One region of the Paenarthrobacter sp. NPDC056912 genome, then DNA from elsewhere that is predicted to be linked to it. Evidence: predicted binding sites of a transcription regulator. Region 1 holds the regulator's gene; the other holds the start of a gene.
What was found. Region 1 encodes LexA, which represses DNA repair genes until DNA is damaged. Its sites were predicted from a motif close to TCGAACANNTGTTCGA; they were not measured.
Positions count from the first base shown of each region.

Region 2: a site for LexA is predicted at 2,995-3,010, ahead of ACFRJ9_RS20655 (Y-family DNA polymerase). Genes of this name have one in related genera too.

Region 1 is NZ_JBHUCD010000004.1:224,447-239,530, forward strand. It holds gene ACFRJ9_RS06470 (CinA family protein) at 1-144, shown strand, start outside; gene ACFRJ9_RS06475 (helix-turn-helix domain-containing protein) at 282-716, shown strand; gene ACFRJ9_RS06480 (MarR family winged helix-turn-helix transcriptional regulator) at 821-1,369, opposite strand; gene ACFRJ9_RS06485 (DUF3046 domain-containing protein) at 1,438-1,635, shown strand; gene recA (recombinase RecA) at 1,895-2,935, shown strand; gene ACFRJ9_RS06495 (regulatory protein RecX) at 2,925-3,467, shown strand; gene miaB (tRNA (N6-isopentenyl adenosine(37)-C2)-methylthiotransferase MiaB) at 3,467-4,996, shown strand; gene miaA (tRNA (adenosine(37)-N6)-dimethylallyltransferase MiaA) at 5,016-5,927, shown strand; gene dapF (diaminopimelate epimerase) at 5,975-6,943, shown strand; gene ACFRJ9_RS06515 (class I SAM-dependent methyltransferase) at 6,924-7,538, opposite strand; gene hflX (GTPase HflX) at 8,053-9,615, shown strand; gene ACFRJ9_RS06525 (ATP-dependent DNA helicase) at 9,608-11,668, shown strand; gene lexA (transcriptional repressor LexA) at 11,665-12,411, opposite strand; gene ACFRJ9_RS06535 (LysM peptidoglycan-binding domain-containing protein) at 12,767-13,120, shown strand; gene ACFRJ9_RS06540 (histidinol-phosphate transaminase) at 13,188-14,306, shown strand; gene hisB (imidazoleglycerol-phosphate dehydratase HisB) at 14,352-14,978, shown strand; gene hisH (imidazole glycerol phosphate synthase subunit HisH) at 14,975-15,084, shown strand, end outside.
Region 2 is NZ_JBHUCD010000023.1:59,994-75,077, forward strand. It holds gene ACFRJ9_RS20640 (LexA family protein) at 1-278, shown strand, start outside; gene ACFRJ9_RS20645 (LacI family DNA-binding transcriptional regulator) at 275-1,324, opposite strand; gene ACFRJ9_RS20650 (sugar porter family MFS transporter) at 1,428-2,894, shown strand; gene ACFRJ9_RS20655 (Y-family DNA polymerase) at 3,073-4,371, shown strand; gene ACFRJ9_RS20660 (uroporphyrinogen-III synthase) at 4,386-5,543, opposite strand; gene cobA (uroporphyrinogen-III C-methyltransferase) at 5,556-6,590, opposite strand; gene nirB (nitrite reductase large subunit NirB) at 6,603-9,215, opposite strand; gene nirD (nitrite reductase small subunit NirD) at 9,498-9,860, shown strand; gene ACFRJ9_RS20680 (phospho-sugar mutase) at 9,864-11,609, opposite strand; gene ACFRJ9_RS20685 (purine-nucleoside phosphorylase) at 11,728-12,528, opposite strand; gene ACFRJ9_RS20690 (NAD(P)H-quinone dehydrogenase) at 12,650-14,059, shown strand; gene ACFRJ9_RS20695 (MBL fold metallo-hydrolase) at 14,158-14,889, opposite strand; gene ACFRJ9_RS20700 (FAD-dependent oxidoreductase) at 15,014-15,084, opposite strand, start outside.

The DNA.
Region 1 (15,084 bases):
TATATCGGCATAGCCACCCAAGCTGGCGCCGAATCGTTTGAATACAGCTTTTCGGGGGACCGGCAGTCCATCCGCGAGCAAGCGTGCGAGGCCGCTTTGGCGCGCCTGCTTGCTGCGTTGAGTGAGGTTGGTTACCGTTCGTAAAGTAGCCGGGAACAAAAACTCATTGCCAATAGTTGTGTCATTGTGTCGCTTCGGAAGAGCCGGGGCGCCTAGGATGTAGAAACCAACCCGGTCCGCCCACCAGCGAACCGGATGAACGAGGGAGCAAGGCGATACAGATGGTAATGCAGCCCGTATCCGTGAACGGCGTTGTCCGCTGGAAGGATGTGGGCTTGGCTGATCAGGCACAGAGCGAACAGAAGGAGCGCAAAATGGTTGTACTACGCCACGAGATCGGTGATGTACTGCGCGATGTCCGCCAGCGTCAGGGCCGTACCCTTCGCGAGGTTTCGCACAGCGCCCGCGTGTCACTTGGCTACTTGAGCGAAGTTGAACGCGGCCAGAAGGAGGCTTCTTCCGAGCTCCTGTCCTCTATCTGCACAGCCCTGGATGTTCCGTTGTCCCACATGCTCCGCGAAGTCAGCGACCGCGTGGCAGTAGCGGAAGGTGTGGCCGTTCCGGACACCGTTCCGCAGGAATTCTCGCAGCGCTACGGTCGCGATCTGGACCTCACGGATGACTTCCCGCAGGGAATGCTCTCCGGGGCCCGGTAACCAACACCACGACCCACGAGAAAGGTCCCCGGCTTCAGGCCGGGGACCTTTCTTCGTTCCATATGCGGGTGAACCTTCGCTCGAGCTTGTTCAGCCCGAGTTGCTCAGATGTCAGCGGGCTTGACCGCCTCTGCCGTGCCAGGTTCCTTCATGGTGACATCCTTGAGCAGCCCGTCACCGTATACGGCATTGAGCCGGCCCATGTAGTCGGCAAGGGTTTGAACGTCTTCCAAAGGCCACTCACCGAGGCGTTCGCGGAAAACCTGCCTGCGGGCATCCTGGACCTGGTGCATCTTCTCTTCGCCCTTCTCCGTCAGACGAATGGACTGGGCCCTGCCGTCCTGGGGATCCGCTTCCTTGTAGACCAAGCCAATGTTCTCCAGGAAGGCGATCTGGCGGCTCACCGATGGCTTGCCCACTCCGATGCACGACGCAAGCTCCGTCAAGCGGATGGGTCCTTCCCTGCGGATGACCGTCAGCAGCCCGTAGGCGGCCGGTTCCATGTCGGGGTGGACCTGGCGCGACAACTGGTGGGAGATCGCGCGGGCACGCCGCCAGAGCAGGCTCAGCTGGTGTTCCACCTGCTGGAGGGCGTCGTCTACGGCGTCGCCGGACACGGCCGGAGATGGCGTGCTGGGGAGAGGATTGCTCATGGCAACCATTCTAGAGTCCATGGCCATGAGAGACTCTATGCGTGAGGGCAAGTGACTTTTGGCGATTGATGGACGACGAATTCGGGGCAGGCTATTCCCGCGTCCTGGCCAACTCCCTGGTCCTTGCAGGCGTCGGTGGCCGGACGGCTGTGGAAGCCTTGGCTGCCGGACACACCCCCCGCGATGTCTGGCTGGCCATGTGCGAAGTCCAGGACGTCCCTCCGGAACGGCGGTTGGGCAGGGATATCAAACCCGCAGCCAACTGAGCCGGGCCAAGCTGGTTCTGCCGCGCTCCAGGGGTGACACGCCGGGCCGTTGTTCGAATATCTGTTCGGATGGGGATATGCTCCTTTCAGAGGAAAATTGATCCCGAAGGACGCATTCCGGAGCATCCCGGCAGCCACGGTTATCCACATAGCCGGAGCCGGCTTCAAAAAATGTCAGGGCGCCGTAATAGCGTCTGACATGACAGGAAAGCGGCCCTTCGGGCCACTCCACAGCGAGAAAGCATCAGAGGTGTGAACCATGGCGGCAACCCCGGATCGTGAAAAGGCGCTTGAAGCAGCGCTTGCCCAGATCGACAAGCAGTTCGGCAAAGGCTCCATCATGCGTCTGGGTGATGACACCCGCGCGCCCATCGAGGTCATTCCCACGGGCTCCATTGCGTTGGACGTCGCCCTTGGCATTGGCGGGCTTCCCCGCGGCCGTGTCGTGGAAATCTACGGCCCGGAGTCCTCGGGTAAGACCACCGTTGCCCTGCATGCTGTTGCCAATGCCCAGCGCGCCGGCGGCATTGCGGCCTTTATTGACGCCGAGCACGCCCTTGACCCGGACTATGCCGCGAAGCTGGGCGTGGACACGGACGCTCTCTTGGTCTCGCAGCCGGATACCGGTGAACAGGCCCTTGAGATCATGGACATGCTGGTGGGCTCCGGCTCGCTGGACATCGTGGTGATTGACTCGGTTGCAGCGTTGGTTCCGCGCGCTGAAATCGAAGGCGAGATGGGTGATTCGCACGTTGGTCTCCAGGCACGACTCATGAGCCAGGCGCTGCGTAAGATCACAGGTCGCTTGAGCCAGACGAAAACCACAGCCATTTTCATCAACCAGCTGCGTGAAAAGATCGGCGTCTTCTTCGGATCGCCGGAAACCACCACTGGTGGCAAGGCGCTGAAGTTCTACGCTTCCGTACGTATTGACGTCCGCCGTATCCAGACCTTGAAGGAAGGTGCCGATTCCGTCGGTAACCGTACCAAGGCCAAGATCGTCAAGAACAAGATGGCTCCGCCCTTCAAGATCGCCGAATTTGACATCATCTACGGTCAAGGGATTTCCCGTGAGGGCGGCATCATTGACATGGGTGTCGAGCACGGCATCATCAAGAAGTCCGGTTCGTGGTTCACCTATGACGGCGACCAACTGGGCCAGGGCATGGAGAATTCGCGGCGATTCCTCAGGGATAACCCTGAGCTGGCCCAAGAGCTTGAGCGCCTCATCAAGGAAAAGCTCGGCGTGGGTGTCAAGCCTGAGGAGGACTCCCCGAAGCTGAAGGCCGTTGACGGCTAGGAAGGGGCCGGATCCGGATTCGTCCGTATCCGCCGATCCCGAGCCTGATCCCGAATCCGTTGCGCGTGCCATCGTCCTCAGACAGTTGACGATGGCGCCACGGAGCCGGCTGCAGCTCTCCCGCAAGCTCGCTGAGCGCAACGTTCCCCAGGATGTTGCCGAAGCGGTCCTGGATCGCTTTGAAGACGTCCAGCTGATCGACGACGCCGAGTTCGCCATGATGTGGGTCCGCAGCCGTTCGCAGACCAAGAAGCTCGCCAAAGGCGCGCTCCGTCGGGAACTGACGGAAAAGGGCATCGAGCCGGATGCAGCCGAGGAAGCGCTGTCCCAGCTCAGTGACCAGGACGAAGAATTGGCTGCGCGGGAACTCGTCCAACGCAAGCTGAGGCCCGGAGTGGATTTGTCGGATCGCGGGGAGCGGGACAAATACACGCGCCGGTTGGCGTCCATGCTGGCACGCAAGGGCTATTCCCCCTCAGTGGCGTTCCGGATTGTCGGTGAGGTGCTGGCAGAAGCCGGTACCCTTGAGTAGTGAGTTTGACCATTCCTTCCCCTGCAGCAGATACCACCACCTCGGCTGAGCCCAGGACCTACCAGGTCCGGACTTTTGGCTGCCAGATGAACGTCCATGATTCAGAACGCATGGCGGGTCTGCTCGAGGATGCCGGCTATGTGCCTGCTGAAGGCGACGTGGCCGACGTCGTGGTTTTCAACACCTGCGCCGTCAGGGAGAATGCAGACAACAAGCTCTACGGAAACCTGGGTCAGTTGCGGCAGGTCAAAGAAGCCAACCCCGGCATGCAGATTGCCGTTGGTGGTTGCCTTGCCCAAAAGGACCGCGAAACCATTGTGAAGAAGGCGCCGTGGGTTGACGCCGTGTTCGGAACGCACAATGTGGGGGCCCTCCCTGCCTTGCTGAAACGGGCCCGGCACAACAACGAGGCACAACTCGAAATTCTCGAGTCGTTGGATGTCTTCCCGTCAACGCTGCCCACCAAGAGGGACTCGGTCTATTCCGGCTGGGTTTCGATTTCCGTGGGCTGCAACAACACGTGTACCTTCTGCATCGTGCCTTCGCTTCGCGGCAAGGAGAAGGACCGCCGGCCGGGGGAAATCCTGGCGGAAATCCAGGCACTCGTTGATGACGGAGCAGTGGAAGTCACCCTGCTGGGGCAGAACGTGAACTCATACGGTGTGGAGTTTGGTGACCGGCAGGCCTTCTCCAAGCTCCTGAGGGCCTGCGGAGAGATCAAAGGCCTTGAGCGGGTCCGTTTCACGAGCCCGCACCCCGCAGCTTTCACCGACGACGTCATTGATGCCATGGCGGAGACACCCAACGTGATGCCCCAGCTGCACATGCCTCTCCAATCAGGCTCGGACAAAGTCCTCAAGGACATGCGTCGTTCCTACCGGTCCAGCAGATTCCTCGGAATCCTCGACAAGGTACGGGAACGTATCCCGGGTGCGGCGATCACCACTGACATTATTGTTGGGTTCCCTGGCGAGACCGAGGAAGACTTCCAAGCAACCCTGGACGTCGTGGAGAAGTCGCGCTTCGCTTCGGCATTCACGTTCCAGTACTCCAAACGGCCCGGTACACCGGCCGCTGAATTGCCGGAGCAACTGCCCAAGTCTGTGGTGCAGGAACGCTATGAAAGGCTGACTGCGCTCCAGGACCGCATCGCCGCGGAGGAGAACGCGAGGCAGCTGGGACGCAAGGTTGAGGTACTTGTCACTGCCCAGTCCGGACGCAAGGCTGACGAGACCCACCGTTTGTCCGGCCGATCAAAGGACCAGAGACTGGTGCACTTCTCTGTTCCGGCCGGAGCCGAGTCCCCCCGTCCCGGTGATTTCGTGACTGTAACCATCACCGAGGCCGCCGCATTCCACCTAGTCGCCGATCCCGCCAGTGCTGCAGATTACACTCTCCGGCGGTCCATGGCTGGCGATGCCTGGGACCGTTCGCAGGCCGATTCCTGTGGCGTCCCTTCGCCCGGCGGCGGTTCGGGCAAGGCCGGTGTGTCTTTGGGCATGCCGTCGTTGCCGGTTCGTCGCGCATAGCAAGGCACGTACCCACCACATGCCGTTTCCTCCTGGTGAAGCAACCCCTCCTGTCATTGCCGTCGTGGGTCCCACGGGCTCCGGCAAGTCCGATCTCGGTGTAAATCTGGCGCTGGCGCTGGATGGCGAGGTCATTAACGCTGACGCCATGCAGTTCTATCGCGGCATGGATATTGGAACAGCCAAAATCAGCGTCGATGAGCGCAGGGGTGTCCCACACCACCTTCTGGACACCATGGACGTCACGCAGGAGGCCAGCGTGGCGGACTTCCAGGAGGAATGCCGGGCCGTCATCGGTGACGTTCACTCGCGGGGCAAACGCGCCATCCTCGTGGGCGGTTCAGGGCTCTACTTGCGGGCGGCCCTTGATGTCCTGGAATTCCCAGGCACTGATCCTGTACTCCGGAAGCGCCTCGAGGATGAGTGCGAAGCCCACGGCCTTGCACTGCTGCGCGCCCGCCTTGAGCTCGTCGATCCTGTTTCTGCCGCCCGTGTTGGCGATGCCCGCCGCGTGATCCGTGCCCTTGAGGTGCATGGGCTCACCGGCCGTCCGTTCAGTTCTTTCATGCCGCAACGCGAGTACTTCCAACCGGCCGTGCAAATAGGCCTGTCCGTGGACCGGGAAGAGCTGAGGGAACGCCTGGCAGTTCGTGTTCATCGCATGGTGGGCGACGACCTGCTCGGAGAGGTCGAGCGGTTGGATGGCCAAGGGTTGAGGCGCGGCAAAACAGCCTCCCGCGCCCTGGGGTACGCCCAATTCCTGAAGGTCCTGGACGGCGAAAGCCAGGTGGCTGCTGCTGCTGAGGAAACCATAGTTGCCACCAGGCAGTTCGCGCGTCGCCAGCTGACCTGGTTCCGGGCCGACCCCCGTATCGGTTGGCTTGACTGGCGCGACCCCGATCTCGTGGCCAAAGCGTTGGCCTTGGCCTAGGCCGCAGCAATTTCTGACCAAACATCCGTGACAGGTAGCCTAGTTCCATGGATGAAACCGCCGCAGTTCCCGCCCAGCAGCCATCAGCTGCCGGAGCCCCCGTGCCCGCTGCCAGCCTTGCAGGTCTGGAGTTCTCCAAGGGCCATGGAACAGGCAACGACTTCGTCCTCATCGCTGACCCCGGCGACGCCCACGAGATCACGCCTGAACAGGTGGTTCAGTTGTGTGACCGCCATGTGGGGATAGGCGGAGATGGCCTCATCCGGGCAGTGCCGTCCCGGTTCCTTCCAGAAGGCCGTGATGTGCTGGAGCAGGACCCCTCCGCGGAGTGGTTCATGGACTATCGCAACGGCGATGGCTCGTTGTCCGAAATGTGCGGAAACGGTGTCCGCGTCTTTGTACATTTCCTCATCGCACAGGGCCTCGTGGACCTCGGCCCGGGCCAAACCCTCACCATTGGTACCCGCGGTGGCATCAAGAAGATCGTCCGTACAGCCAACGCCTACGCAGTGGACATGGGCCCGTGGGAGTTCATCTTCCCGCAAGAAGCCACCAGCAAAGCCATGGACGCACTGGTCAGCGCCGACGGCCTGGAGGTGGCCCGGCCCGGTCTTTCCGTGAGCATGGGCAACCCGCACACCGTGGTGGCGCTTGCTGAGCTCAGCGAGCTTTCGGCCACACAGTTGTTCAAGGCTCCGGTGGTTGATCCCAAACCCGCCAACGGTACCAATGTGGAATTCGTTGTCCCCGCAGAGCCGCTGGTCGAAGACGGTGTGGGAACCATCACCATGCGTGTCCATGAGCGAGGAGTGGGGGAGACCCAGTCGTGCGGCACCGGGGCTTGTGCCGCCGCCGTCGCCATCCGCCACTGGGCGGGCAGCACCGCCCCGAACGATTGGCACGTCAACGTACCGGGCGGCGTCGTGGGTGTTAAATTCTTCCCGGGGGCCGGCGGCCGCGAGCACGTGGAGCTTAGCGGGCCCGCAGTCATCGTTGCTACTGGGACGCTTTCCTGACCCGTAGGATCCTGAAGGACTTGGACGTACTTTCACGGGAGACCGTGAAAGTACCGTCCAATTCAGAGGCCAGCCAGCGCTGGAGCGAGTCCGAGCCCAGGTTCTTCTGAACCACCAACCAGGCGTTTCCGCCTGGGGCAAGGCGAGGCAGCCAGGTCAGCAACAGCGAATGAAGTTCGTCCTTGCCGATGCGGATGGGCGGGTTGGACCAGATGGTGTCGAATTCGACGGCGGGGTCCACCTCGTGCGGAAGGCTGGCCTTGACGTTGGTCAAGCCAAGCGACTCCGCATTCTCGTTCGTCAGTGTGATGCAACGTTCGTTGACGTCAACGGCGTGGACCTGCGCGTGGGGCGCCATCAGTCCCAGGGTCAGGGCGATGGGACCCCAGCCGCAGCCGATATCCAGGAGGTTGCCCCTCGGCGAAGGCGGCGGGACGTCTGCGAAAAGAACGGCTGTTCCCTTGTCCACGCCGTCCGGACTGAAGATTCCCGAGGAAGTCTGCAAGTGGCGCGGAGCTCCGGCGAGTTCCACTGTGAGGGGCTTGCGGGTGAACGGTCCGGCCGGTTGGGCGCTGAAATAGTGTGCAGACTCCATAATTTGCCAGATTAGTTGGCTATCGGCGCCTTGGGAAACTGTCAGCTCGCAAGGGCGGTTTGACACCGGGTGCTAACGTGGAGTGCATGTTCTTGATCTTCGAGTAATCGGCCGAAACCCGCCTGAAGCATAGGCGCTACACGGCACCGCCCGCGATGCAGGCCCGGCTCGGCTCTATTGCCCCGCCCATGGCCTTTCCGCTGGCAGGTCCATCCGGCATAGTCCATTGACTCCCTTTGGAGACGGACGCTCTGAAGATCACACTCACCCACGCATCGTTTGTGGACCGCCATTCTTGCGGTACGCAAGGCGTAGTGGCAGTGCGCTCTCCTGCTGGCCAGGACCTTCCCGCGGATCCAACCCGCTCGATCACAGCAGCCAGAGCTCCCACGGGACAATGGCGTTCACCACACAGGAGGCCTCTTTGGCCCAAGCCCGTCAGCCCAGCGCGAATAGCGCCCCATCGAACAGCAAACAGCACTATTCTGGAATAGCCGAACAGTCTAAGGAGACCATGACCACCCAGAAGCACTCCGGATCCGATTCCGACGCCCAGGACATGAGTCCTGAACAAATCCAGGCCGTCATCGACCGGATTCTTTCCAAGGATGTACCTGTCCAAGCATCCGATGACAATGATGCCAGCGGCGTGTTCGGCAAGGCCCAAGCGATCTCCACGCTTGACCAGGAACACAGCATTTACGACGGCGACCAGGAAGACCTGGCCGAACGCCGTGCGCTTCGCCGTACCGCAGGACTGTCCACGGAACTCGAGGATGTCACTGAGGTTGAATACCGGCAGTTGCGCCTCGAACGCGTAGTTTTGGCGGGATTGTGGACCGAGGGGACCCTGGCCGACGCCGAGAACTCGCTCCGCGAACTGGCAGCCCTGGCTGAGACCGCAGGGTCGGAAGTACTCGATGGCTTGGTGCAGCGGCGCATGAAGCCGGACCCCGGTACCTTCCTGGGATCGGGCAAGGCGCAGGAACTCAAGGACATCGTTGCCGCCACCGGTGCCGACACCGTGGTGGTGGACACGGAGCTTGCACCATCGCAGCGCCGCGGCCTTGAAGACATCGTGAAGGTCAAGGTTGTGGACCGCACCACGCTGATCCTGGACATCTTTGCCCAGCACGCCAAGAGCCGTGAAGGCAAGGCCCAGGTTGAACTTGCGCAGCTCGAGTACCTGCTCCCGCGTCTGCGTGGTTGGGGTGACTCAATGTCCCGCCAGGCTGGTGGACAGGTGGGTGGTGCCGGTGCCGGAATGGGTTCGCGTGGCCCGGGTGAAACCAAGATCGAACTCGATCGCAGGCGCATCCGTACCCGCATGGCGAAGCTTCGTCGTGAAATCGCCGCGATGAAGCCGGCGCGTGAGACCAAACGTGCCAACCGCCGTCGTAATTCTGTACCTTCTGTTGCTATCGCCGGGTATACCAACGCTGGAAAGTCGTCACTGTTGAACCGCCTTACGGACGCCGGTGTACTTGTGGAGAACGCGCTGTTCGCCACGTTGGACCCCACGGTTCGCAAGGCGCAGACTCCAGATGGCATCGGCTACACGCTTGCTGACACTGTCGGGTTCGTCCGTTCCCTGCCCACCCAACTGATCGAGGCCTTCCGGTCTACGTTGGAGGAAGTAGCGGACGCGGACCTCATCCTGCACGTCGTGGATGCTTCGCACCCGGACCCGGAGGGGCAGATCGCGGCCGTGCGGTCCGTCTTCACGGAGGTGGATGCGCGTAAGGTTCCCGAGATCATTGTCCTGAACAAGGTGGACGTGGCGGATCCGTTCGTCGTCGAACGCCTGAAGCAGAAGGAGCCCCGCCACGCGGTGGTTTCCACCCGCACCGGACAGGGAATCGCGGAACTCCTGGAAGACATCAGCCAGTCCATACCCCGGCCGGGGGTGCGCCTTGAGCTGCTGATTCCTTACGACCGTGGCGAAATGATCAACAAGCTGCATAGCTCCGACTCGGAAATCTTGAGCCTGGACCACCAGGAGAACGGGACCCGCGTCGTGGCGATGGTCCGTGAAGGACTGGCCGCCGAACTGGAGTCATTCGTCAGCAATGGTTGAGAAGGTGGCGGCGGACGTCGTCGAGTCGGTGGGGGAAAAGTTCACCCTTGAGTTGTTGGACCGGGCTGTTGCCGGGATGGGCGGTCAAAGCCGTGCCGGCCAGCACGAAATGGCCAAGCATGTAACCCGGGCCATCGATACCGGGGAGCACCTGCTGGTCCAAGCGGGAACGGGGACAGGTAAGTCGTTGGCATACCTGATTCCGTTGATCGCGCATTCGATGGACAGCAATAAACCGACGCTCGTGTCCACCGCCACCTTGGCATTGCAGACCCAGATTGTTGGCCGCGATCTTCCGCGCCTGCTGGAGACCATCAACCCTGCCCTTGAACGGCCCGTGTCAGTGGCTCTCGTCAAAGGCCGGGCCAACTACGTCTGCCGTCAAAAACTTGAGGGCGGCTTCCCCAGCGAAGAACCGTCGGAAGGGCAGCTGTTCTCCCTCGGTGAGGACACCAGCGTTCCACACTTCGCCGCGTCCATGGGCGGACCGTCGTCGCAACTTGGCAAGGAAGTGGTGCGGCTCCGGGAATGGGCAGAAAAGACTGCCACTGGAGACCGCGACGAACTCATGCCCGGCGTTACTGACAGGGCATGGCGGCAGGTATCGGTGACCTCCATGGAGTGCCTCGGTGCGCAGAAATGCCCCGTGGCCGAGGATTGCTTCAGCGAGCTGGCACGGTCCCGGGCGGCGGAAGCGGACGTCGTCGTCACCAACCATGCAATGCTGGCCGTCAGCGCCTTTGAAGGGCTGGCCGTGCTGCCCGAATACGACGTCGTGGTGGTTGACGAGGCCCACGAGCTCCAGGACCGGGTGACAGGCGCCGTATCAGGTCAATTGTCGGTAGCCATGGTCCACGCCGCGGCCTCAAGCGCACGCAAGCACACCGCCATTACCGTCGATGCTCTCAACGCTGCGGCCGAGCGCTTGGATATGGCCATAGCCGGCGTGCCCAATGGGTTGTTGCCCAGTGGGCTCAACGACGAACAGCTCGATTGCCTGGACCAGTTGCGGGACGCTACGCGCGCGGCACTCTCCGATTCGAAGACGGACTCTTCAAACGCGGTGGACGGCGGCAGGCAGCTCGCGCGGTCCCGCCTCATGCTCATCCTGGAATTGTGTGAGCGGATGCTCGCCGCCAAGGAGAACCGGGAAGTGGTCTGGTTCTCGCGAAACAGCACCTTCGACCCCCAGCAAGGCTACTCGCAGCCTGACGAGACAAGCCCGGCACTTATCAACATCGCCCCGCTCAGTGTTGCGGGAAGGCTGCGCGAAGGCCTGTTTGCCGGACACACTGTAGTCCTCACTTCGGCGACCCTCGCCATAGGTTCAGCCTTTGAACCGGCAGCGGGCGGCCTTGGGCTGATTGGCGACGGCGCGCCAAGCTGGACCGGAATCGATGTTGGCTCGCCTTTTGACTACCCCAAACAGGGGGTGCTGTACGTGGCGAAACACTTGCCCAAACCGGGCCGTGGGACTTCCTTGGAAGCGCTGGACGAACTTGAAGACCTCATCAGGGCGTCCGGTGGGGGAGCGCTGTGCCTGTTTTCGTCACGGCGGGCGGCCGAGGAAGCCGCCGATGCCATGCGGCTCCGGCTGGACGTGGACATCCTTTGCCAAGGTGAATCCACCATGGCGGCCCTGGTGAAGCAATTCGCGGACGAACCAGATACCTGCCTGTTCGGAACGATGTCCCTCTGGCAAGGTGTGGACGTTCCCGGAGTTTCCTGCCGCCTCGTGGTCATCGACCGCATACCGTTCCCGCGACCCGACGACCCCCTGATGACCGCCCGCTCCCGGGCCGTCGCTCAATCCGGTGGCAATGGATTCATGGCTGTGTCCGCAACCCACGCCGCCATTCGCTTGGCGCAGGGAGCAGGGCGCCTTATCCGCTCTACAGGCGACAAAGGGGTTGTGGCGGTGCTGGACTCCCGACTCTCCACGGAGCGGTACGGAGGGTTCCTGCGGGCCGCCCTGCCGCCATTCTGGGCGACGACCGACAAAGCGGTTGTCCGGGGAGTCCTGGAGCGTCTGGGTTCGAAAAAGAAAGCCTAGAGGGAACGCAGTACCGAGACGACCTTGCCCAAAATGGTGGCTTGGTCGCCGAGGATCGGTTCGTACTGGGTGTTCTGGGGCAGCAGCCACGTGTGACCGTCGCGTTGGCGGAAGGTCTTCACTGTGGCTTCGTCATCCAGCAACGCGGCGACGATGTCCCCGTTGATGGCATCATTCTGACGCCGCACAACCACCCAGTCGCCGTCGCAAATGGCAGCATCGATCATCGAGTCGCCGGCGACCTTCAGCATGAACAACTCACCGTGGCCCACCAGCTGACGCGGCAAAGGCAGGACATCTTCCACGGTTTGCTCGGCGAGGATGGGGCCACCCGCGGCGATGCGGCCAACTAACGGGACCATTGCGGTATCGCTGGCGCTGGCCAGGTCTGTGAAGGAAAGCCGACCTGCGCTTCGCAAAGTGGCAGGCGCCTCCACTCCGGGCGCGGTTCCACCGCCATCGAGGGTCAGGGGCATAAGGACTTCCATGGCACGGGGACGTTTGGGGTCGCGGCGCAGGTAACCCAGCTTCTCCAGTTGGGACAGCTGGTGCGTGACGCTGGACAAACTGGCGAGCCCCACGGTGTCGCCGATTTCGCGCATGCTCGGCGGATATCCGTTGTCATTGACCGACCGCTGGATGGTCTCCAGGATCTTCTTCTGCCTGACAGTCAAACCCTTGGGACTCTTTGGAGGCTGTTGGCTCCGCAGGGGTGCCCCGCCGCCTGTGGCTTTCGCTGCCATGTTCGCCAATGCCTTTCCGTTCCGCCCCCGCACGCTCAAAAGAGTGTCCGGGGATGCTGGGTCTGAAAAATGTCAGACCCTCCTGTTCCACTGAAACAGTGCCTGTTTCTTCACTCAAACGTAGGGCAGGCACAGGCGTTTATCAAACATTTGTTCTAGCGAGTCTCGACACCGTTCGTTGATAAGTGCTAAAAATGTCATAGCAAGGTTCGAATATGTGTTCTATAAACCTAACGCAGAGACCGGATTTTCGAAGAAAACGTTCGAACGCCCGGTGCTGTTGAAGGGAACACAAGAATTGGCAGCCACGTGCCGGGCAGTCCGGTGCAGGCAATCGCTCAGAAGGGCTCAGCTCATGTCCGCAATCACCAGGCTTGATGACTTCCGCACCACGCCGGCGCCCCTGCGCCTCACGCGACGGGGACGGATCGTATTCTTTGGCATCCCGGCAATGCTGCTGGTTGCCGCACTGTTGACCTTTGCCGGGTTCGTCACTTCGCCGGCCAAGGCTTCGGATACCCAAGCCCAGCTCCGGCCCCCTGTCGCGGTGACAGTGACAGTCCAGGCCGGTCAGTCCCTGTGGGGCATCGCAGGTGCAGCGGCACCTGAACGGGATCCTCGCGACGTCATTGCAGAGATCATCCAGTTGAACGATCTCCGCGGCGGCCGTATCCAGCCCGGTCAGCAGTTGTTCGTTCCCGCCAACTAGGGCCCGGAATCCGGTTGCCCCGCGTCATAGTTAGTCGGCAGTAGCAGCGGCCCCTTAAACTATCTTGGTGAGTGACCAGCTTGAGCGACTTGACCGACTTCCCCTCCGGACCAACCTGCGTGGACTGAGCCCCTACGGCGCACCGCAGCTTGATGTCCCCATTCTGCTCAACGTCAACGAGAACACTCATGGCGTTCCGGCTGATGTCCAAGCCGCCATTACTGAGGCAGTCGCCGCCGCCGCTACCGGGCTGAACCGGTACCCCGACCGCGAATTCACCGAGCTTCGCCAAGCCTTGGCTGAGTACCTCGGCCACGGGCTGACCCCTGACAACATCTGGGCCGCAAACGGCTCCAACGAGGTCCTCCAGCAAATCCTCCAGGCTTTCGGTGGTCCGGGACGCAAAGCGCTCGGCTTCCCTCCTACGTATTCGATGTACCCCTTGCTTGCCAGCGGTACGGACACCGAATATGTCCGGGGCGTTCGAGCTGACAACTACGGGCTGGATGCTGAATCGGCCGCTGCGCAGGTCCGCGAAACCGGGGCCAATATCGTGTTTCTCTGTTCGCCCAATAACCCCACGGGTACGGGCCTGGGCCTGGATGTGGTGGAGGCGGTCTACGCGGCCGGTGAGGCCAGCCAGGCGATTGTGATTGTGGACGAGGCCTACCACGAGTTTGCGCACGACAACACGCCCAGCGCTTTGACCTTGCTCCCCGGACGGGAGCGCTTGATCGTCTCACGCACCATGAGCAAGGCGTTCGCGCTGGCCGGCGCACGGTTGGGTTATATGGCCGCTGCTCCCGAGGTGACGGACGCCATCAGGCTGGTGCGCCTGCCCTACCACCTTTCTGCTGTCACCCAGGCAACCGCACTCGCGGCGCTCAGCCACCGGGCAGCATTGATGGCTGACGTGGAGGACATCAAGGTACAACGCGACCGCATCGTCAGCGAACTTCTCCGGATGGGACTGAAGCCGGCGGCCTCGGACTCCAATTACGTCTTCTTCGGCGGCCTTGAGAACCCGCACGCCATCTGGCAAGGCCTGTTGGACGCCGGGGTGCTGATCCGTGATGTCGGTATTCCGGGCCACCTCCGCGTTACCGCCGGCACTGAGCCGGAGACCACGGCTTTCCTTGAGGCGCTGGAGTCGCTTCTGGACGGCCCGGCGTCGCAGCCCGCCTAAACTTGTCTATAGACCCACCCACCCTCCGTGTATAAGGACGTCCCAATGAGCGAAACCGGCGCCACGCCGTCCGCTGCCCGCACCGCGCGCATGGAGCGCACCACCAGCGAATCTTCGGTCCTGGTCGAGATCAACCTGGACGGTACTGGTGTCTCCGACATCAGCACGTCGGTGCCGTTCTACGACCACATGCTGACTGCCCTGTGCAAGCACTCGCTGATTGACATGACCGTCAAAGCCACCGGTGATACCCACATCGATGCTCACCACACCGTGGAAGACGTCGCCATCACATTTGGTGAGGTACTGCGTACCGCCTTGGGCAACAAGGCCGGTATCCGTCGCTTCGGCGAAGCAACGGTCCCGTTGGATGAGGCCCTCGCGCACGCCGTCGTGGACGTATCCGGACGTCCCTACCTGGTGCACGGTGGCGAGCCCGCCGGCCAGGAGTACCACCTCATCGGTGGACACTTCACAGGTTCATTGACCCGCCACGTGTTCGAGGCCATCACCCTGCATGCCGGGATCTGCCTGCACATGAACGTACTTGCCGGCCGGGATCCGCACCACATAGTGGAGGCGCAGTTCAAGGCGTTCGCGCGGGCGCTCCGTTCAGCGGTGGAGTCCGACCCACGCGTGGAAGGCATTCCGTCCACCAAGGGAGCCCTGTGAGCGGCCAGATCCTGAACAAGGGGGCAGTGGCCGACGCCACTGCGTCCGTGAAGCCGGAGTCGCCTGAAGGCATGCCCACGGTCACGGTCCTGGACTACGGTTCGGG
Region 2 (15,084 bases), on a different contig from region 1:
TCACCAGCACCTTTGTGGTCAGGGTTACCGGGCAATCCATGGAAGGGGCCGGGATCAGTGACGGGGATGAGCTCATCGTCAACCGCGCGCTCGAACCCAAGGACGGGTCCGTCGTCGTTGCTGTCCTGGACGGCGAGTTGACCATCAAGAGGCTCCGCATCACGTCGTCAGGGGTGGTGCTGCAGGCTGACAATCCGAAGTTCCCGGACATCAGGGTGCCGGCGATGTCGGAGCTGACCATTTGGGGTGTGGCCACCACCTGCTTGCACCACGTCTAACGCGCGCTTTCCGGCGGCGCAGTGGACGTGCGGACCACCAGCTCCGGTGCGAGCTTCTTGTCGGCGATGGGAACCTCGGGGTCGTTGAGCCGATCCAGCGCCACCGCTCCCGCCCACTGTCCCAGCTCGACGGCATGGAGGTCCACGGATGTGAGCTCGATGCCGTGAAGCCGGGCCGTCCTCGAATTGTCGTATCCCACCAAGGACACGTCGCGCGGGATGCTCAGGCCCAGGGCGTACGTGGCTTCCCGGGCACCCAGGGCGAATTGGTCGTTATGCGTGAAGATGGCGGTGGGGCGGTCCGCCTCCAGCAGTAACTGGGTGGCGGCCCTTTGCGCGGCATCCTGGGTGAAGTCGTCCGCTGCCAGCGTCAGTGGCTTCAGCCCGGCGTCGCGCATTGTTTGTTCATAGCTTTGGCGGCGGACGATGTGGCCGTCGTACAGCGGGCCGGCCAGGTGGGCGATCCTCGTGTGCCCCAAGCCGAGAAGGTGCTGCGTGGCGGCCCGCGCTCCCGCGGCGTCGTCTGAATATACGCTGTCCACTCCATCGACCGGGCGGGTGACGCTCACCAGCGGGACGATCCGGGCCAGTTCGCGGACGTGTTCGTCGGAGTCCAGCAGCGTCGCGGCAATGATGATTCCTACCCGGGCCTCAATCAGGGACTCCAGTGCGCCTTGGTCCACGCCGTCAACGGATCGCGAGACGCTCAGGATCAGCCGGTTGCTGTCCTGGGGCAGCGCCATGCGCACGCCGCTGAGGATATCGGCGTAAACCTCGTTGCGGATGTCCATCAGATGAAGCCCGACGGCGGAGCGGTGCTTGCGAGCGAGGTCGGCGGCTGCGGCGTTGGGCCGGTATCCGAGCCGTTTGGCTGCGTCAAAGATGGCTTGCCTGGTTTGGCCGCTGACCCCGGGTGCGCCACGGAACGCGAACGACACGAGTGTCCTGGACACGCCGACCTCGCGGGCGACATCACTTTGGGTAGCTGGACGGTGCCGGTGGTCGGGGGCCATGTCCTCCATCTTGCCATGGCGCGAAATGACCATTTACTTCATTTGTTAGTTTGACCTTACATTTAAGACTTTCGCGCGTTAGTCTAGTTTTAGAGCGGGAGAGTATGACCCGCAACACACTGACAAAGGAGTCCTGATGTCCGCTACGCAAACGCGACGGGAAGGCGCCCACGGCGTTGTCCTTCCTCCGCTGACCAACGGCCCGCACCGTAAGCGCCTGGGCCTCGTTGCCTTGGTGGCCACATTCGGCGGCCTCCTGTTCGGCTACGACACCGGTGTCATCAACGGGGCTTTGCGGCCAATGACGGCGGACCTCGGCCTTACGCCGCTGACGGAAGGCGTAGTCACCAGCTCCCTGCTCTTCGGGGCAGCTGCAGGAGCCGTGGGCGGCGGCCGACTGTCCGATTCCTGGGGGCGTCGGAAGACCATCATCCTGCTGGCGGTCCTGTTCCTTGCCGGAACGCTGGCCTGCGTCTTTGCGCCAAGCTTCGAAGTGATGGTGGTGGGCCGCGTCATTCTGGGCCTCGCCGTTGGTGGTGCCTCTACGGTGGTTCCCGTGTTCCTCGCCGAGTTGGCACCCTACGAAATCCGTGGTTCCCTCGCTGGGCGCAACGAACTCATGATCGTCATCGGCCAGCTTGCCGCCTTCGTGGTCAATGCGATCATCGGCAATGTCTGGGGTGAGTTCGGGGGAGTCTGGCGCGTCATGCTCGCCGTCGCGGCGCTGCCGGCCATCGCCCTCTTCTTCGGCATGTTGCGGATGCCTGAATCGCCGCGCTGGCTCATTTCGAAAGGCCGCTCGGAGGAAGCCTTGGTGGTCCTGAAGACCATCCGATCCGTGGAGCGGGCCGAGGCGGAAATGGCCGACGTCAAGCACCTTGCGGACGAGGAAAAGGAATCAAAGTCCACCTCCTGGGGCGCTTTGAAGGACAAGTGGATCCTGCGCATCGTCCTGGTGGGCATTGGCCTGGGTGTCGCCCAGCAGCTCACCGGCATCAACTCGATCATGTACTACGGCCAGTCGGTGCTCGTGGAAGCCGGGTTCGACTCCCATGCCGCCCTCGTCGCCAATATCGCCCCCGGCGTGATTGCCGTCGTCGGCGGTGTCATTGCCCTGACGCTCATGCAACGCATCAACCGCCGCACCACGCTCCTTCTCGGGTTCACGCTGACCACTATCTGCCACTTCCTGATCGGCATCGCATCCATTGTCCTTCCGGTGGGCAATGCTGCCCGTCCGTTCGTGATCCTGTTCCTGGTGGTCGCCTTCGTCGGTTCGATGCAGACATTCCTCAACATTGCCGTCTGGGTGATGCTGTCCGAGATCTTCCCGCTCCACATCCGCGGCTTCGCCATCGGGCTCTCCGTGTTCTGCCTCTGGATCGCCAACGCACTCCTGGGCCTGTTCTTTCCGACCCTCGTAGCCGGGGTGGGCATTACGGGAACGTTCTTCCTGTTCGGCGCAGTGGGCATCCTGGCGCTCATCTTCATCTACACCCAGGTTCCCGAAACCAGGGGCCGTACGCTCGAGGCGCTTGAGGAAGACGTCACCACGGGCGCCATTTACCTGGTGCACAGGAAGGACGCAGCACTCGGTTCCTAGCGGCCACCTGCCCGTGCCCAGCATCCCGTTCGCCGGACTTTTCCACAGTCCGGCGGACGGGTTGCTTTCTTGTCGGCGGCTGGCGGTACAGTGGAATCATTCGAAGATATATTCGAATCAATGGCGTGTCCTGCGGTGTAAACAGAGCGCACGTGCTATGGCCCGATGAAGGAGGAAGATGTCCAAGCCAGCCCTCATGCACCGGATGCAGGAGATCGCCCACGTGGATATCAACTGCTTCTACGCATCGGCCGAGCGGGCCTTCAACCCTGCGCTGGAGGGAAAGCCGCTGATCGTGCTGTCCAACAACGACGGCTGTGCTGTTACCCGGTCGCCGGAGGCCAAGAGTCTGGGAATCGGACTGGGGGATCCCTGGTTCAAACTGGCGCCCCGGGCCAAGGAATGGGGGCTCATAGCGCTCTCGAGCAACTACGAACTGTACGGCGATATCAGCTCACGGATCATGGAACTGTTGCGGCGCTATTCGGCCTGGCAGGAGGTCTACTCCATCGACGAAGCGTTTCTGGGGGTCAAAGGCCAGCCGGAGGACTTGCTGGAGTTGGGGCGCACCATCAAAGTCGCCTGCCGCAAGCATGTGGGGGTGCCGGTGTGCGTTGGGATTGCCCCAACCAAGACCCTCGCCAAGCTGGCCAACAAATGGGCCAAGCACAATCCCGCCTTCAACGGCGTATGTCGCTGGGATTCGGTTCCGGAAAGCCAACGCGAGACCCTCATGGCGCGGCTCTCCGTGATTGAAATCTGGGGCGTGGCCACCCGGCTCACCAAACGCTTGAACGCGATGGGAATCTTCTCCATCCTGGATCTTGTCCGAGCGGATCCCGTGGCACTGCGGGACAAGTTTTCCATCGTCATGATGCGCACGGTCCTCGAACTCCAGGGGACACCCTGCATCCCCATGGAAGAGGAGAGGATCGGGCGGGACCAGCTGATCTTCTCCCGTTCCTTCTCCACGCCGATTACGACGACGGCCGAGCTGCGGCAGGTGCTCAGCGTGTACGGCCAGATGGCCAGCGCCCGGCTCGCGAAGCATGATCTGCAAGCGAAGCTGCTGACCGCTTTCGCTGCGACGTCCGTCTACAACCCCAACGACAAATCGTTCCCCACCGTCAACGTCAAGCTGCCCATGCCCACCTCGGATCCAGTGTTGCTGACCAAGGCAGCCCACGCCCTGGTGCCGAAAATGCAGGAAGGCGTCCGGTATGCAAAAGCCGGCATCATGGTCACGGACCTTCGCCCCACCGGCAACCAGAAACCACTGGAGATCTTCGAGAACCGGCATGAGGAACGCGGCATCGGTACGCTGCTGGAGGACGTCAGCAAACGCTATGGCCGCGGCTCCATCGGCCTGGGGTACGCCGGAATCAAGGGTGGCGCGGACTGGTCCATGAAGCGCGACATGCTCAGCCCCCGCTACACCACCAACTGGGACGAGCTTCCCTTGGTGAAGGCGGCGTAGCGTTGAGACGGAAGCTAAGCCCGCAGCCTGTACCCGCGCTTCACCACGGTTTCGACGAGCTTTCCGTCCGGAAGCGAGGACCGCAGCCGGCTGACAGTCATGTCCAACGCATGCACCGAGCCCCGGAGATCGAGCAGGTCAGACAGTGCTTCGCGGGACAGCACAGCGCCACCGGCACCGAGCAAGGCACGGAGCAGCAGAAGGGGAGCAGGCGCCAGCTCCACCACGTCGCCGTTGATCCGCAGGCAACGCCCGCGCAGCTCAATGGTGGCGCTCTTGGTCTCCAAGCGGCGCACATGGTTCAGGGACAGGTGTTCGGTCACGAGGCGGATCAGCGCACCCATGCGGTAGCGGTCCGGGATCAGCGGCGTCAGTCCGGCGTCAACCAGTGGCTGCGCGGTAACAGGCCCAACAGCGGCCACCGTCACGGGGCCCTTGAGCGCTTCAATGAGCTGGCGGTACAAGCCCATCTCGTGCGCCGTGCTCCACATCGCGTCCACTGCAGGGGCGCTGGTGAAAGTGAGCACGTCAAGGTTGCCGCTGCACACGGCTTCGATCAAGCGCGGCAACTTGTCTTCGCCGTCGGGCTTGACCCAGCGGTACGGCGTCACCGTCAGCACGGTGGCGCCGGACATGCGGAGCCGCTCCAGTTGCCGGACGTCCGTGTAACCGTGCAGCTGAACGGCCACGGTCTTACCCCGCACGCCCTCTGCCAGGAGCATGTCTACCAGCGTCGCCGTGGTCTCGTCGCTGCTGATCCCGACGTCGGCAAGGCCGGCCGCGCGGACGGCGCCGCGGGCCTTGGGGCCCCGGACGAACATGCGGCAGGCGGAGAGCGCCTCCAGGAGTTGCTCGCCGATGCCGAAGGAATCAGCGGCTTCGCACCAGCGGCGCATGCCATAGGCCGTGGTGGCAATGCAGATGTCCGGTTTGGCGGCAATGATGGTCTTGGTGTCCTCGATGAGGACCATGTCCTCTTGAACAGGGGCGATCTTCAGCGCAGGAGCGTGGAGCACGCTCGCACCGCGGCGTTCCAGGGCCTCAATGAGGTCCCTGGAACGGCGGTGCGAGGTGACGCCAATGCGGAATCCGTCCAGCGGCGCGTCCGGGGCATCGGAAACTTCCGGAGCGGGTGCGGCGTCATGGACTTCGAGGGCACGTGCAACAGTCATGTGTTTTTACCTTCAGGCTTCAAGGAGCGAAGCCGCGAGTCGGCTCAGTTCGGCGGATGCTTCGGCATGGTTCCGGTTGGCTTCAGCCACCCTGACTACCTCGCCGATGACCAGTACGGCCGGATTGCTGCAACCGGTAGCTGCTGTTTCGATCGTACCGAGATCCGCGATGGTGGTGCGCTGGCCCGGCCGGTAGCCGCGTTCCACTACGGCCATGGGCATCTCGGGGGTCATCCCTGCCCGGCGCAGGCCCGCAGCCAGCTGCGGGAGCGTGCCGATGCCCATGAGGACCACGATCGTGCCGCCGAGACCCGCCAAATGCATGTGCTCCTTCTCCGTCAGCGGGGCGTGACCGGAAACCACGGTGAACATGTGGCTCACTTCGCGGTGGGTGACAGGGATACCCGCGGCTGCGGGAACGGAGATGGCACTTGTGACGCCGGAAATGACGCGGACGGGAACTCCCGCAGCAACACAGGCCGCCCCTTCCTCGCCACCGCGGCCGAACACGTACGGGTCACCGCCCTTGAGCCGGACCACGTTCTTGCCCCGCAAGGCCGCTTCCACCATGAGCTTCTCGATGTCCCGCTGGGTCACCTTGTGGTGGCCGGGTTGCTTTCCGACGTCCACCAGTTCAGCCGAAGTCAGGGCGGCCAGTTCCTGGCACGGAGCCAACCGGTCGTAGAACACGACGTCGGCATCCCTCAGGGCGTCCACGGCACCCACGGTGAGCAAATCCAGGGCGCCAGGACCCCCGCCCACCAGTGTCACGTGTCCTTCGGCTCCCGGTGCCGGCTCAAACGCAACCGGGATCCCGGCATTGCGGCAGCGTTCCACCAACGGCGCCCAGCCGGCACCGCCGTCGTCCACTACGGCAACCAGGAACGGGCGCTCGGGGAGCTGGCCGTCGGCCGGCACTCCTTCAGGGGTGCTCAGCCGGTAGACGTTGGCGCCGGCCACCTGGTAGCGGCGCACTGCCTGCCGGGCGGTCTTCTCCGAGCCCGTGACCAGGACGTCGCGGCCGGTGAGATCAATGGTGAGCTGCATGGGGACCCCTTGTTATTCGCTGCGGACCGGGATGGTGGAGGCGATGAGCACGCCGCCCTTTTCTTCGTTCGTCGCGGGGCGGATCTGGCCGCGCTCCGGAACGAAGGAGATGGACTCGTCCTTCTGGTTGGGTGCGTTGACGAAAGAACGGAACCGGCGGAGCCGCTCCGGGTCCTTCAAGGTCTCGGCCCACTCGTCCTCGTAGGTGTCGATGTGCTTGGCCATGGCCGCCTCAAGTTCCTCGGCGATGCCCAAAGAATCGTTGACCACCACTTCCTCGACGTGCTTGATGTCGCCGTCGAGTTCTTCCTGCCAGCGCGCCGTGCGCTGCAGGCGGTCCGCGGTCCGGATGTAGTACATCAGGTAACGGTCGATGTACTTCAGCAGCGTTGCGTCGTCGAGGTCCTTGGCGAGCAACTTGGCGTGCGCCGGGGTGGCGCCACCGTTACCGCCAACGTACAGGTTCCAACCGTCGGCCGTCGCGATCACGCCAACGTCCTTGCCCCGGGCCTCGGCGCATTCGCGGGCACAACCGGAAACGCCCATCTTCAACTTGTGGGGGCTGCGGAGGCCGCGGTAGCGCAACTCCAGGGCAATGGCCATGGCCACAGAGTCCTGGACGCCGAATCGGCACCAGGTGGATCCAACGCAGGACTTCACCGTTCGGAGGCTCTTTCCGTACGCCTGGCCGGACTCGAAGCCGGCGTCGACCAGTTCCTTCCAGATGTCCGGGAGCTGCTCAAGGCGTGCACCGAACATATCGATGCGCTGGCCGCCGGTGATCTTGGTATAGAGGTTGTACTTCTCGGCCACCGCAGCGATGACGCCCAGGCCCTTGGGCGTGATCTCGCCGCCGGCGATGCGCGGAACCACCGAGTACGTGCCGTCCTTCTGCATGTTCGCCAAGGCGCGGTCGTTCGTGTCCTGCAGGGAGCCGCGGCCGGCGTCCAGAACGTAAGCGGAATGCTGGCTGGCCAGGATGGAGGCGATGGTCGGCTTGCAGATATCGCAGCCCGCGCCAGTGCCGTACTTGGCCATGATCTCCTCGAAGGAGGTGAGCTCCAAGACACGGATGGCATCGAAGAGTTCCTGGCGGGACAGGCTGATGTGCTCACACAGGGCCTTGGAGACCTCGATGCCCGACTTCTTCAGTTCGCCTTCCAGAAGCTTCTTGAGCATCGGAACACAGGAACCACACTGGGTACCTGCACGGGTGCAGCCCTTGAGCTCGCCGAGTTCCTGGACCGGGGCGTTGCCCTCGCAGGCACCGCAACCGTTGATGGTGTCACGGATGGTTCCGGCGGCCACGTTGTTGCAGGAGCAGAGGATCGCGTCATCAGGGAGCTCGGTCTCCGGTGCTTCGCCGCCGCCGGCAGCGCTCAGGTAGGCGCCCGGCTCCGCAGCGAGTTCGCGCCCCAGAAGGGGACGCAGGCTCATGTAGGGGGAAGCGTCGCCCACGAAGATACCGCCCAACAGGGTCTTGGCATCGTCCGTGGTGACGATCTTCTGGTAGACGCCACGGGCGGGGTCGGCGTAGACGATTTCGAGGGAGTGCTCGGTCCTGGCGAAGGCGTCACCGAAACTGGCAACATCCACACCGGACAGCTTCAGCTTGGTGGCTGTATCAAAACCGGGGAAGGTGGCCTCTCCGCCGTGCAGGCGGTCGGCGACGATCTCGGCCATGGTGTTCGCCGGAGCAACAAGGCCCAGGCACATGCCCTGGAAGTTGGCCACTTCACCGATCGCCCAAATCCCGTCCACCTCGGTGGCGCAGAAGTCATTGATGACCACGCCACCACGCTGGCCCAGGCTGAACAGTTGCTCTTCGCCCTCGGCAGCGCGGAAGAGATCGTCACGGGGTTTGACGCCGATGGCCACGATCACCAGGTCCGCATCGATGACGCGGTCGTCGGCCATGAGGACGCCGGTGACGTTGCCGTCGTCGTCCGACAAGACCTGGGACGGGAACACTCCGCCATGTACCTCGAAGCCCTTGGCTTCGATCAGCCGGCCGAGGGCCTGGCCTGCGCCTTCGTCCAACTGGGTATTCATCAGCCAAGGGGAGCCGTTGATGACAATCGGGGTGGCGCCGAGCTGCTCGGTTCCTGCCGCGGACTCAAGTCCCAGCAAGCCACCGCCGATGGTGACGGCGTTGACCTTGCGGCCAAGCTTCGCGCCCAGCTCGGCGATGGCTTTGTTGATGGCCCAGACATCCTCGAGGGTGCGGTACACGTGGGTGTGCTCGGAACCAGGAATGGGGAGGCGGGCTGCATCCGAACCCGAAGCCACCACCAAATGGTCGTATTCGTATTTGTTGCCGGCCGCAGTGAGGACGCTCTTGGCAACGGAGTCGATCTTGACGGCGCGCTCGCCGGTCTTCAGCGTCAGGGCCTCGTGATCCCACATGGAAGCGTCGCCCAGGGTGAGGTCCACGCCGGTTTCCGTCAGGGCCTTGCTCAACGCCACGCGGTCGTAGGGGAGGTGGGCCTCTTCGGTGAGGACCGTAACCTGCCAGCCTTCAAGACCGCGGTTGTACATGGCGTCGGCGAAACGGTGGGCAGCGGGGCCGCCTCCGACCACGACGATGCGGCGCGGGTTCTCTGTACTTGAAGTGTGTCCGGTCACTGGTGGGCCTTTCGCAGATGCTGCAGACGGATCTCCGCAACTTGTGCTTCCAGCCTAGGGACGGGCAGTTTCGCTTCAGTTTCCCTTATGTTTCGTGATCTTAACTTCTGCATCACGAACGCATTTCCTGGGGTGTGAGGTCTCTTTTACCCGCTGGACACAAACGCGGACACCCCATGAAACACCGGCGTCCTAGCGTGGAGGAGTGGCCGCAAGCGTGGCCCGGTCCGGGGGAATGACGGTGGAAGATGCCAGCACCCGGACACAGTGAGAGGGGCTGAAATGACCGTAATTCTGGACCGTGCCGAGGACCTGACCGCAACCGCCACGTGGCACCGTGTGTGCCCGGTGGACGAGCTCGAGCTGGCCTGGGGCGAAGCGGCACTGATCGCCGGCCGACAGGTTGCGCTGTTCCGCACCGCGCCCGGTGAGGTATTCGCCGTCGCACAGCAGGACCCGGCCACCCTGGCCAACGTCATGGCCCGCGGCATCATTGGATCCCGCGGAAGCCGGCCAACCATCGCCTCTCCGCTGCACAAAGAGGTGTACGACCTCGAAACAGGTGAGTGCTTCACGCAGCCGGACCTGAAGCTCGCAGCATTCGCTACCCGCTTGGTGGACGGCTACATCGAGGTTGAAGTTTAGGTCCTACAAACCCAATGCTTCGCGGACATCCCCGAGGACGTCGTCCAGGGCTGTTCGCGCTGCTTGGCGTGCGGCGGGAAGTTCCGCTGCCGATTCCACAGGCTGGATGACCTCCAGGTAACACTTCAGTTTGGGCTCCGTGCCGCTCGGCCGGATGATCACCCGGCTCTGGTCCCGGGTGAGGTACAGCAATCCATCGGTGGGCGGCAAGGCCTCGCTGCCTTCGGCCAGATCCGTGAACACCTCGACGGCGGAGCCTCCAAAGGCTTCGGGAGGGTTGACCCGCAAGCGGTTCATCATGGCATCGAGAAGGCCCAGGTCGGCCACACGGATGCTCAGCTGGTCACTCGCATGCAGTCCATGCACCAGGTACAAGTCGTCCAGGGTGTCAAAGATCGTCTTGCCCTCGGCCTTGGCGGCTGCGGCCAGCTCCGCGATCAGTACCGCCGCCGAGATGCCGTCCTTGTCGCGGACCAGCTCCGGTGCAACGCAGTACCCCAGCGCTTCCTCGTACCCGTAGCTGAGGCCTGGAACCCGTGATATCCATTTGAAGCCCGTCAGCGTTTCTTCATGCGCGTACCCCGCTGCAGCGGCAATCCGCGAGAGCAGCCGTGAGGAAACAATGGAATTGGCGAACACTCCGGTTTGCGGCTCGTCCCCGGCCACGGCAGCCGCACGCGCCACGATATGTGCGCCCAGCAGTGCTCCCACTTCGTCGCCGCGCAGCATCCGCCAGGCACCCGTGGCGGGGTCCAAAGCGGCAACCGCAGCGCGGTCGGCGTCGGGATCATTGGCCAAAACGATGTCCGCACCGGAATCCTCGGCAGCGGCGAGAGCCAGGTCCAACGCGCCGGGCTCTTCCGGGTTGGGGAAGGCGACCGTGGGGAAGTCAGGGTCCGGCTCGGCCTGTTCGGCAACGAGCGTGACATCCGTGAAGCCGGCCGCGCTCAAGACGGAAACGGCCGTTTCGCCGCCGACTCCGTGCATGGGTGTGAGGACGATCTTGAGGTCCCGGGCGGGGAAGGTCTCCCGTTCCACGAGTCCTGCCATGGCAGTTTCGTAGTCAGCGGCGATGGAGCTTGGCAACACGGTCCAACCGTCGTCCGCCAATTCGATCGAATCCAAGGCCCCCACGGCCTCGATTTTTGCTGCGATCTGCGCGTCGTAGGGTGCCACGATCTGTGAACCGCGGCCGCTTTCGGACACTGCGTGCCGCCCCAGGTAGACCTTGTAGCCGTTGTCCTGCGGCGGGTTATGGCTGGCTGTGACCATCACGCCGCCGTCGCAATCCAGGCTCCTGACCGCGAAGGCGAGCAACGGCGTCGGGAGCGCTGCGGGCATCAGGTACGTCTCGATGCCCGCCGCGGTGAAAATGGCCGCGGTCTCTTCAGCGAAAATATCCGAGTTGTAGCGGGCATCGAAGCCGACGACGGCGCGTGGCCGGGTCCCCGGCGCTGCTGCGGCTACGGTTTCGGTCAGGAATGCCGCCAGGCCGGCCGCTGCCCGGCGGACCACCACACGGTTCATCCGGTTCGGGCCGGGGCCGAGCGCTGCGCGGAGGCCGGCCGTTCCGAACTGCAGTGTGCCGCTGAAGCTGTCGCCCAGTTCCTGGGCAGCTCCGGCATCACCGCCGCTGGCGAGGTCGGCGAGCTCCACGAGGGCAGCCGACGTCGCCGGGTCCGGGTCTTGGGAAGCCCACTGGCGGGCGTCGGTGATCAGCTGTTCAAAGGCGGCATCGCTGGATGTCATAGGGACAAAACTATCCTCATTTGGGCCCGTCGCGGGCAACGAAGGGTGAGATCCCGCCCTCATGACGGGTCGTAAAGGGTGAGACCCAACCCCTCGGCGTGCCCTGCCGAAAGGAAACCTAAAGCTTCGCGATGATCTCCGCCAGCAGCTTGGAGATCCTCTTTCCAGCGGCTTGACCGGCTTCGAGGACTTCGGCGTGGCTCAGCGGAACCGGGCTGATGCCGGCCGCGAGGTTGGTGACCAGGGAGATGCCGAAAACTTCCATGCCTGCATGGCGGCCCGCGATTGCTTCCAAGGCGGTGGACATACCCACCAGGTCGGCGCCGATGCGCTTGGCGTACTGGACCTCGGCGGGGGTTTCGTAGTGCGGGCCGGTGAACTGGGCGTAGACGCCGTCCTGGAGGGAAGGGTCAACTTCGCGGGCCAGGGCCCGGATGCGCGACGAGTAGAGGTCGGTGAGGTCAACGAAGGTGGCGCCCTCGAGCGGTGAGGTTGCGGTGAGGTTGATGTGGTCACTGATGAGGACCGGCGTTCCCGGGGTCCAATCCTCGTTGAGTCCGCCGCAGCCGTTGGTGAGCACCAGGGTCTTGCAGCCGGCGGCCGCCGCGGTGCGAACGCCGTGGACTACGGAGCGTACGCCGCGGCCCTCGTAGTAGTGCGTCCGGGCGCCGAGGACCAAGGCGCGCTTGCCCTCCTTGGTGAGGACCGAGCGGATGGTGCCCACGTGGCCCACCACTGCTGGTTTGTGGAAGCCGGGGACCTCCGAAGCGTTCAGGGTGGCCGTGGTTTCACCGATCAGATCGGCGGCTTCGGCCCAGCCGGATCCGAGCACCAGGGCTACGTCGTGGGACTCGACGCCGGTCTCCGCAGCAATGAAGTCTGCGGCGGCCTGGGCGGCTTCGAAAGGGTCTGTGTTCATCAGCTCAGTGTTACTCACTGGTACAAGCTACCCTGCGCCCGCTGCTCTTTGGTAGGGATGAAGCCATGGTGAGGGTCGGCTGAGTGGCAGCCGGCCCGGCTATGAGCGAGAATTGAGGATTGTGACCACCCAAGTTGACTTCAGTTCCCCCCGTATCGCGATCCTGGGAGGTGGTCCCGGTGGATATGAAGCCGCAATGGTGGCCGCCTCACTCGGCGCACACGTCACCATCGTCGAACGCGCAGGCCTTGGCGGCTCAGCCGTGCTGACCGACGTCGTGCCCTCCAAAACCCTTATTGCCACCGCCGACCTCATGACCCGCGTTGGTGAGGCGGACGAGCTGGGCGTGAAGTTCGACGGCGACGGCACGGCCTCAAAGCCGCGTGCGGACCTCAAGCACATCAACGATCGCGTCCTGAACCTGGCCCACGGACAGTCCGATGACATCCGGGCGGGCCTTGAGCGCCTGGGCGTCGAAATCGTCATCGGTTCCGGCAAGCTGCTGGACAACAACACCATCGAGGTCCTGACCCTCGAAGGCACACGCACCATCGAGGCCGACGCCATACTGCTGGCCGTAGGCGCCCACCCGCGCGAACTGCCCACCGCCAAGCCCGACGGCGAACGCATCCTCAACTGGGCCCAGATCTACAACTTGGACGAGCTTCCCGAAGAGCTGATCGTGGTGGGTTCCGGTGTGACCGGCGCCGAGTTCGCCTCCGCCTATAACGGCCTCGGCTCCAAGGTCACCCTCATCTCCAGCCGCGAGCAGGTCCTGCCCGGCGAGGATACGGACGCTGCAAAGCTGCTGGAAGGTGTCTTTGAGCGTCGCGGCGTCCGCGTCCTGTCCCGGTCCCGCGCCAACGCCGTCGAACGGACGGACGACGGCGTCAAGGTCACCTTGGGTGACGGGTCGATCGTCACGGGTTCGCACTGCCTGGTGTGTGTCGGTTCCATTCCCAACACGGCTGGAATCGGCCTCGAGGAAGCCGGCGTAACCCTCACGGAGTCCGGTCACATCAAGGTTGACGGTGTTTCCCGCACCACGGCCCCCAACATCTACGCTGCAGGCGACTGCACGGGTGTCTTCGCCCTCGCGTCCGTGGCCGCCATGCAGGGCCGCATCGCGATTGCCCACTTCATGGGCGACGGCGTGAAGCCGCTCAAGCTCAACCAGGTGGCATCCAACATCTTCACCTCACCGGAAATCGCTTCCGTGGGCGTTTCCGAAGCCGATCTCGCGTCCGGTAAATACCAGGGCGACGTGGTGATGCTGTCCCTGCTCAGCAACGCCCGCGCCAAGATGCGCAACACCAAAGATGGCTTCGTCAAGATCATCGCCCGTAAGGGATCCGGCACCGTGATCGGTGGCGTGGTGGTGGGACCGAACGCGTCCGAGCTCATTTTCCCGATCTCGGTAGCCGTGACCCAGAAGCTCCACGTCGATGACGTGGCCAGCGCGTTCACCGTGTACCCGTCGCTGACCGGATCGATTTCCGAGGCTGCGCGCCGGCTTCACGTACATATGTAGTTTGTTGTTTGCGGAGCCCGTTTCGGTGCTTCGCTGCGCATCATGCCGTTCGCCCGGCTTGATCCGCGGCGAGCCATCTAAACGGGCTCTTTGCGTTCCTACCCTGGAAGCGCGTTGATTGCCTCCGCCAAGGGCATGTGCAGGGCAGGTCCGTGGCCTGGCAGGATGACCTTGGCTGGGACGCTCTCCAAGAGCCGGGCAGAGGCCAACGCCGCCACCGCGTCCCAGTGGTACATCTTGTGCAGCATCTGCGGGCCGGACTTCGGGCTGATGGGATGGCCGCTGACGAAAGAGTCACCCACGGCGATCACCTGGGCACCGGGCAGCAGCAAAGCTACGTTGCCCGGGGTGTGCCCGGGAACCAGCACGGCCACGGGGCTTCCTGGCAGGTTACGGAGCCGCTCAGGAGTCCACGCTTCGGCACGGGTGGCAGGTTCCGCCTGGAGCGCCTTTGCTTTGATGACATGCACCATCCAGCGGAAAACGCGGGGACGCCAGGCCCGGACCAGCACCTGCCCAAACGTGACTTGGTGCTTCTCCTTGCCCTGGACGTGCGCCAACTCCTCGGGGGAGCACAGGATGGGCGTGCCGAAGGTCCGGGAGAAGTAGGCCGCAGATCCGGTGTGGTCCACGTGCCCGTGGGTGATGAGCATGGCCTTGGCATCGGCGGGCTCCAGGCCGAGCCCCCGGATGGATTCCAGCACCAGCCCGCGGTCCGCCGGATAGCCGCCGTCGATCACGATGAAGCCTGAGTCGTCACGGACAATCAGCCAGTTGGACGCGGGCCCTTCCACGAAGTGCACCCCGGGAGCAGGTTCAGAGATCTTCACTTCGGAATTCTAGACCGCTGGGTACGAACTCGCGGGAGAGCTGCGGGCTCGCAGGGAAACTTCCAGCGAACGCGCAGCTTTCCCGCGCTCTGGGTGCCATCCGCCACGGCGGAGACTACGCGGCTCAGGCGGCAGCCGCTTGGAAATGTTTTTCGATGATCCCCTTGATGTCCTCATGGCATCCTCCGCAGCCCG